2 regions of the Paenibacillus sp. CMAA1364 genome follow, and region 2 is predicted to be linked to the other one. Evidence: predicted binding sites of a transcription regulator. Region 2 holds the regulator's gene; the other holds the start of a gene.

Region 1 (4,450 bases), on a different contig from region 2:
CTAATTTTCAACATGTAGTCAACGGCACCAAGAAGCAAAGCCTCCCTCACCAACTCGTAATCCCCAAAGTTGCTCGCTACAATAATTTTACCACTATAGTTACGGTTGTTTAATTCCTTAATGAATTGAAGACCATCCATATTAGGCATCTTAAGATCAGTGATAATAATATCTGGTTGTAGTTTCTCGACCATCGCTAAGGCTTCGACACCATCAGATGCTGTTCCGCAAATCGGGAAACCAAGATCATCCCAATTAATCATCGTTCTGAGTGCTACCTTTACAATAGGTTCATCATCTACAAGTAGAACATTAAACATGAAGAATACCCCCTAATCTAATCTATCTTGATTCTCGTACGGAATAAGAATGGTACAGCGAGTACCTTTCCCAATAATACTGGTAAGATTCAGACCATATTCATCGCCGTAATAGAGCTTGATTCGTTCATTAACATTGGTTATTCCTATACCAGACAACTTTTTATTATTATCAGAAGCTTTGAATGTCGTTGTATCAAACCCTTTACCGTTGTCTAATATTTCAATATGGATAAATTGATCTCTTCGTTCAACGGTGATTGTAATGATAATGGATCTTCCATGTTCAGATAAGCCATGAATAATAGCATTCTCTGCGACAGGCTGCAGGATGAACTTCGGGATAAGACATTGAAGCAGTTCATCATTGATAGCGTATTCAACTTGGAAACTATCTGCATAACGAATCTTTTGTATTTCAAAATAGTTAGATAAATTGAGAAGCTCTTGTTCAATCGTGATCTCCTCGTTATGATCTAGAATGGTACTGCGAAGTAACTCGGATAGTGAAGTAATACCGTTACTTAATACGGGTACCTGATTAATAATAGCAAGCCAACGTAGCGTGTTCAATGTATTAAATAGAAAGTGTGGATTGATCTGAGATTGAAGCATTTGTAACTCTAACTCACGTTTACGTTTTTGGTCTAGCTTCTGATTATGCATCAGATGTTCAATTTCACCAACCATGCTATTCATTTTCCGTGAGAGGACGCCCATCTCATCTTCTTGCTCATCTTGGATACGAATAGAGAATTCCCCGTTCGATACTTGATTACTAAAATTAATAATTTCCTTTATCGGTTTCACAATACTTGTATTCATGACAGAAATAATGACGATACAGCATATAACAATAAGCAATATAATGACAGACATACTGATGGTTATTTTACTTGTTTCTGAATTGATATAGGAGAAGGGCATCATGGAAATTAGATACCAACCGATTTGTTCGTTATATATGTAAGAAATTTGTTGATCTGTATCATTGACCTGTGTAGAGAAGGAAGATATACCTTGCTCATGCTGCACTTTAATCTTATCGAAAAGATTAGGATCGTTATAAGTAGCACCTAATGGAATGTTTTTATCGTTAGCAGACAATACCGTTCCATCTCTTCCTATAATCATTAACTTAGAGCCTGTCCCAAGATCAACATTGGATAGAATATTATCAGAGAATAAATCGCCATTGATAAATACAAAAGCATAACCAATCTGATTGGAACTGTCATTTAAGGCGTGTATTTTTCTCCCTAATGCGATTGTATCGTAAGAACGGATTGTCTTGACATACGTAAGACCATCATAAGGAGCGTTCGTGTCCACGTTGTTCATGGCCTTATCTAAGGTTTGATTATCAATGGTCACAAATCCAAGTTCATAAAAAAGACGATGAGTAGTATCGAATATACTTACATTTACAGCATGTGAAGGAAATATGGTTCTGAATATTTCATCCATCGCTGTTTCTTTGGCATGATCAAGGTTCTCTTGCTTTGTAAGTCCGTGTAATAATTTATCCTGTACAAATTCATTGGTAGAGATGGACCCAATAAGATATTGATAGTTCTGAAGTTCAGCAAGTAGATTAATGTTGATTAAGCTCAAGGCTTGGTAAGTGGACTTACTCAGCTTGTCGCTGATTGATTCTGAATATAGATGATAAGCATAATACCCAAGGAATAATATAGGGAGAACGGAGACAATCAGGAAAGTTCCGATCAATCTATGCTGTATTTTAAATTTGCGTAACATAGAATGCCCTCCTGTCTATATAAAGCTATTTTAACATAGTGTGCAGGAATATCCTGTATAACTTTATACAATAGATTAAGGTCATTCATAAATCACATAATATCATCTATCCAATGAGGTAGAAATAGATAAATGTCTTGATCTTCAACAGGTAGTATTCATACACATGGATACAAACGTATGTTCTGTGTAATGAAAGATATGATATAATGCTTAAGGACGATTATAATAGAAAGTAATCGGTTAGTTTATAGGATTATGAAGGAGGCATCCCATGTCGGTTCAATTTCTCATTGGACGTTCGGGTAGTGGTAAGACGACGAATATATTACAAGAAATTTCGACTCGTCTAAGCAAGGAGTCACAAGGAAAGCCCATGATCTTGATCGTACCCGAACAGGGCTCTTTTCAAGCTGAGCATGCTTTAGTAACGTCGGGTTCGGTGAGAGGGATTGCGCGCGCGCAGGTGTTAAGTTTCCAACGACTGGCTTATCGTGTAATGCAAGAGACCGGTGGGTCTGCAAGAGTAGGTATTAGTGAAGATGGGAAAAGAATGCTTCTCTATAAGATTCTACAACGACGCAAAGAAGAACTAACATTGTTTGGCCCTTCAGGTGACCAAGTAGGTTTCGTGGGTAGATTGGGCGAACTTTATTCAGAGATGAAACGGTATTGTATAGATGCCGCGAACGTGTCTGAACAACTCTCTGTGATGGTCTCGAATCGATTGGGGACACCGATCTTAAGAGACAAGCTTAGGGATATTGTGACGTTATATCAAGATTTCGAGCGAGAACTATCTCCTTTATATATGGATAATGAAGATTACTTAATGACATTAACGCAAGCCATTCCGAATTCCTCTTTTGTTAAGGAAGCAGATATATGGATTGATGGTTTCCATGGATTCACACCTCAAGAATATATGGTCTTACAGCAATTAATGGCTAACGCTGCTTCGGTAACGATAGCGTTAACCTTAGATAAAGTGTTGCCTAGCGGAATGCTTCCGCAGGAGCTAGATTTATTTCATCCAACTGCGACAACGTATGTGAAGCTAAAAGGCATAGCAGAGGAGCTAGGCATAGAGGTATCAGATCGGTTGTTAAGTCTTGATCAACTTCCAAGATTTGTTGATACGCCCGAGCTTGCCCATCTTGAGCGAGGATTCGATCGTCGTGTTCCCTGGCACGATATACAACATGAGGATCGTGATAAGCCTAAAGGTATATCTATTCATCAGGCGATACATCGACGTGCAGAAGTAGAGGGAGCATTACGGGAAATGACGCGCCTGGTTCGTGATGAAGGCGCTAGGTTCAGAGAAATGGCTATCTTCGTTAGACAATTAGGAGATTATGAATCTATCATAGGTCCTCTTTGCCGCGATAATAATGTTCCGTTCTTTCTCGATCAGAAGCGGAGTGAGTTGCACCATCCCTTAGTAGAATTTATACGGGCCTCCCTTGATATTGTGAAAAGAAAGTGGCGTTACGAAGATGTATTTCGTTTGGTTAAGACAGATTTATTATTGCCATTAGATGGATCCCTTCAGCGTAAAGACATGGACCGTTTAGAGAATTATGTTCTAGCCTGCGGCATTCATGGCTATCGTTGGACGGACGGACGTCCATGGCTAGCCACGCCTAGTCTATCTCTTGAAGGCGACACGAATGTGAGCCGGGAGAAGAAGGGGGAAGAACTGCTAGAACTCATGGAACGCTGTCGTGCCTCGATATGCAGACCGTTGATGGCATTTGAGAATAGATTGAAGAATGCAAAGACTACTCAGGATTTATGTACAGCACTATATTTATTATTAGAAGAATCAGATGTACCGCAAAAGATAGACTTTCTGAGTCAAGAAGCGGTAGAAGTAGGTCGACCAGAGATAGCTAAGGAACATCGACAATTGTGGGGAGCCATCCTAGATTTACTTGATCAGATGGTGGAGTTGATGGGTCATGAAGACATGAGCTTTGATCTGTTTACGGGCATATTAGACACCGGTTTAGCGGAGATGAAGTTAGCCTTAGTTCCCCCATCTATCGATCAGATCTTAATAGGTAATATGGATCGTACTCGGACGAGTGGTGTGAAATATACATTTCTACTGGGCTTTAATGAAGGAATAGTTCCTGCGATTCTACAAGAAGATGGTGTATTGACAGAACAAGAGCGGATTCAGTTAACGGAAGTTGGCATAGAGCTAGCTCCAAGCATCTCGCGCAAACTTCTAGATGAGAGATTCCTGATCTACAATGCTTTAACTTCAGCTAGTCATCATGTATGGATTTCTTACGCTTCTGCGGATGAGGAAGGGAAAGTTCTCTTGCCTTCGGAAGTGGTTCGACATGTGAAGAAGATGT
Region 2 (4,450 bases):
AGCTGCAGACCAGATTCAGACGTTTAAGTTGGTTGTTAAGACCATCGCACGCGAACACGGACTTCATGCAACATTTATGCCTAAGCCTTTGTATGGCGTAAGTGGTTCAGGTATGCATTGTCATCAATCGCTATTTAAAGGTAAAGAGAATGCGTTCTATGATGAGAAAGATGAGTTCGGATTAACGGATACCGCTCGTTACTATATGGCAGGTATTCTGAAGCATGCCCGAGCATTTGCAGCAATTACGAATCCAACAGTTAACTCATACAAACGTTTAGTTCCTGGATACGAAGCGCCTTGTTATGTGGCATGGTCAGGTAGTAATCGTAGTCCAATGATTCGAATTCCTGCTTCTCGTGGGTTAAGTACACGGGTGGAAGTGCGTAATCCGGATCCAGCAGCCAATCCATATCTAGCGCTTGCTGTGATGTTGAAGGCGGGATTAGACGGGATTAAGAATGAACTTAAATTGCCGGATCCGGTAGATCGCAATATATATATTATGTCAGAAGAAGAGCGCGTTGAAGCTGGCATCCCAAGTTTACCTGCAGACTTGAAGGAAGCTCTTAATGAGATGATGCGCAGTGAAGTAATCACTTCAGCTCTAGGTGATCATGCACTTGCTTACTTCCATGAATTAAAGGAAATTGAGTGGGATATGTTTAGAACACGAGTTCATCAATGGGAACTTGATCAATATATGACGTTGTACTAGAATTTAAAAAGGGTGTTCCAAGTTATGAAAATAACTTGGAACACCCTTTTTAAATACATATAGATTATTCTTTAATGATCAATCCCATTAAATTAGCAAACACATAAGCTTGTTCTCTGGTAATTGAACAATTCATCGCATCTGCAAGGCTCATGGTAATGGTTGAGAAATCACATGTACTGAAATCGATACCCTTATGCTTGGAGCCTGTAAATTGTGATTGATCGATATTCGATCTCAGGAAATCCACATATTCTAACGTAGAGTAACAATAGTCTGATTGAGTTAATGAGCAATCTTCCATTATTACTGATTTCATATTCGCAAAACGGAAGTTAGCGAAATCTCCAATACAGTTCTTAAATGAAATGTTGCGGAGAGTTGACTCAGATAGATTTAATCCTATAGTTTTGCAATCGAGAAATTGTGTTCTGTGTATGTTCGCATGACTGAAATCCGTATTAGACAGGTCACACTTCTCAAATATAACATCGGTTAGTTCAAGATTCGTGATGGTCATATCAGAGAAATCGACATTTGTAAAGATGACTTCATCAAACGTCACATGATCCAAAGAAATACCATTCATAGAGCAATCCTGGAACCATTGCCGTTCGATGCAGTCCTCTGATTGAAATGTCGTTATATTAACAGATTCTATCCTGTCTTTTGAGACCTTAGGATGATCTATTTTTGAAACAGTCTTCTTAGATTTCATATTATGTAACCTCCAATGACATAGAAGGGGATACAGCGCAAGTATTGCACTGTATCCCTTCTATTGATGTGTTCTTATTTGAATTGAATTCATGAATTTAATGAATGTCTCTAAATAGACCGACGACTTTACCTAGTATTGTAACATGCCCCAATCGTAAAGGTTCATATGTAGCATTCTCAGGTTGCAGTCTTATGTGATCCTTCTCTTTATAAAAAGTCTTAACGGTCGCTTCATCCTCATCTGTCATTGCAACAACAATATCCCCATTGTCTGCAGTCTGTTGCTGACGTACTATGACCATATCTCCATCATGAATACCTACTTCAATCATACTATCTCCTGTAACGTTAAGCATGAACACTTTCTCATCACCTACATAATGTTGCGGTAAAGGGAAGTAATCTTCAATATTCTCTGTTGCAGTAATCGGTACACCAGCGGTAACTTTACCTACGATAGGAACACGAGACACAGTATGTGAGAATTGATATTGATCGTCAGACTCGACTTGGCCTAAAATCTCGATTGCTCGAGGTTTCGTAGGATCTCTACGAATGAGGCCTTTTTTTTCAAGACGGTCTAAATGTCCATGAACTGTTGAACTTGAAGCTAATCCAACCGCTTCTCCAATCTCGCGTACAGAGGGTGGATATCCTTTGGTGCGTACTTCGTTACGTATGAATTCTATTATTGCTTGTTGTCGACTCGATACCTTAGACATATTGAACCACCTCGTTATAGTTACTTATTGGAATTATAACATAGAACTACCGTTCGTACAAACAGGGGTTCTAAAAATAAAAGAACGTTTGTTCTAAAATGTATTGAACAAAACACTTGTTCGTGTTATAGTTATTTCGGAAACAAGAACAAACGTTTGGGAGATGAGATAATATGCTAAGATATAGTACATATAAGAGTATTCATACAACCATAAATACAAGAGAATCATATACATACATGATGGGCATTCGTATGAAAGAATTTGTAGTGCGACCTATAGCTAAGAAATCTTTATGGGTTTTGTTACTCATTATTGTAGGTTGTTCTGTTAGCATACAATCGTTCGCGAATTCTGCTCCAGAACCTCACATTACGAAGAATCGTATCATACAGTCTGGAGATACATTGTGGGGAATCGCTGTCCAAGAGAAACCAGCAGATATGGATACTCGTATTTTCATTAAGGAAATGAAGAAATTAAATGGATTGACAGATGGTCAGATATTGGCTGGAGAAGTATTGAAGTTACCGACCTATTAAATAACAATATCAATATAGAGCTTGGTGAGGTGAATTCCTTGACAAGCTCTTTTTAACGTGGCAGAGTTAGTACTGAAATTGAAGATTCAGAGGGTTTCAACAAAGTAATGCATTAATTAAAACATTAGAGGAGGCCCAACGATGTCACGTTCATGGGAGAGAAAGGTTCAGAAGAATCGCACAGAACTTAATAAGCAACGTAAGAAGCAAGGCCAACCAAGTATTAGCAATCAAGGTGTTATCTCGAATAGTAATACATATAAAGGCCGTAAATATGTATTCCCATTCATACTTATTATGCTTGGGACATTATATGGTATGCTCGGATGGGCGACAAGCTCACTACCAGATACAGGGAATACGACTAGCCCTGTCATGACTTGGGTTGTAACAATATCATATATCGTTTTGGCTGTTATCTTATTTATGAGACGTCCTTACTTACAAGTAAACAAAGATAATCTGCAAACAACCAAATTGAGTAAAGTACGTGTATTATCAGCATCTAACATTGCTAGAATCAAAATAAGTAAAGGCTCGGCTGTTATTGAGACCAAAGATAAAGGATCAAATTGGGTCTTCACCCGTCTAATTAACCGTTACAATATCCATAGCATGGGTGAAGGGCTAGAAAAGTTTGCAACAGAAAACAATATTCCTTTTGAAAAGTAATAACGTTGGGGGAGAATATGAGATATGTCGATTAAAGCAGTTATATTCGATTTAGATGATACGTTACTATGGGATGAACGAAGCGTGCTTGAATCATTTGAAGCAACTTGCCAAAGAGCTAATCAGGCAACAGGTGTTGATCCTGTTCAATTGGAAGAAGCGGTTAGAATTGAAGCAAGAGCATTGTATGAATCTTATGAGACCTATTCATTTACTACGAAGATTGGTATCAATCCATTTGAGGGACTATGGGCTAATTTCACGGCAGGTGATCAATCCGAATTCCGTCAATTGGAACAGATAGCTAAGATATATCGTAAAGATGCTTGGCGAAATGGTCTTTTAAGATTAGGGATAGATGATGTTGACCTAGCTAATGAACTTTCTGAACAATTTGCTTCGGAGAGACGCGCACGTCCCCATGTGTATGAAGAAACATTCCAAGTGCTTGATGAATTGCGTGGGCAAGTGAAGTTACTTCTCCTAACGAATGGCTGTCCGGCTTTACAACAAGAGAAGTTAGATGGTGTACCGACGTTAGCATCTTACTTCGATGGTATCGTAATTTCGGGGAAATTCGGAATTGGTAAACCTGATGTATCCATATTTAATCATGCATTATCCATATTAGATGTTGGTCATGATGAAGCGTTGATGGTTGGAGATAAGTTAACAACAGATATCCGTGGTGGACTTGCGGCAGGAATTCAGACCGTATGGATCAATAGAACAGATAGAGCTAAGGATCCAGCGATTACACCTAATTACGAGATAGAACATTTATCGGAGTTGCATAAGATTATAGACGAATTTTCATGAAGCTATCTTTTTTATAAAAAAGAACAATTGATGAACTTCATCGACATGTTCAGCCAATTCACTGCTATATGTGCAGACGACTTGGCTTTTTTATGCTAGTATGATAAATGTCATAGCAATTTACATTGCTTGTAGATAGATTCATTAATATTTCTTTGAAAGGTAGGGAAATTATGAGGATCAGAGAACGTATTGGATTTGCATTGGTAATCATTTCTTTATTGATGTTAGTTGGATGTAATAGTGAGAAGAATAGT

Evidence for each region. The regulator LexA, encoded in region 2, represses DNA repair genes until DNA is damaged. The targets are predictions, from matches to a motif close to CGAACATATGTTCG.
Region 1: the regulator LexA is predicted to act here: its motif matches at 2,255-2,268, upstream of addB (helicase-exonuclease AddAB subunit AddB).

The regions. Positions count from the first base shown of each region.
Region 1 covers NZ_JBITNB010000002.1:214,473-218,922, forward strand. Annotated here, with positions in the region: gene ACH8E3_RS02725 (response regulator) at 1-320, opposite strand, end outside; gene ACH8E3_RS02730 (sensor histidine kinase) at 333-2,081, opposite strand; gene addB (helicase-exonuclease AddAB subunit AddB) at 2,356-4,450, shown strand, end outside.
Region 2 covers NZ_JBITNB010000001.1:49,964-54,413, reverse strand. Annotated here, with positions in the region: gene glnA (type I glutamate--ammonia ligase) at 1-718, shown strand, start outside; gene ACH8E3_RS00255 (pentapeptide repeat-containing protein) at 783-1,436, opposite strand; gene lexA (transcriptional repressor LexA) at 1,534-2,160, opposite strand; gene ACH8E3_RS00245 (LysM peptidoglycan-binding domain-containing protein) at 2,334-2,702, shown strand; gene ACH8E3_RS00240 (hypothetical protein) at 2,844-3,374, shown strand; gene ACH8E3_RS00235 (HAD family hydrolase) at 3,399-4,193, shown strand; gene ACH8E3_RS00230 (FixH family protein) at 4,367-4,450, shown strand, end outside.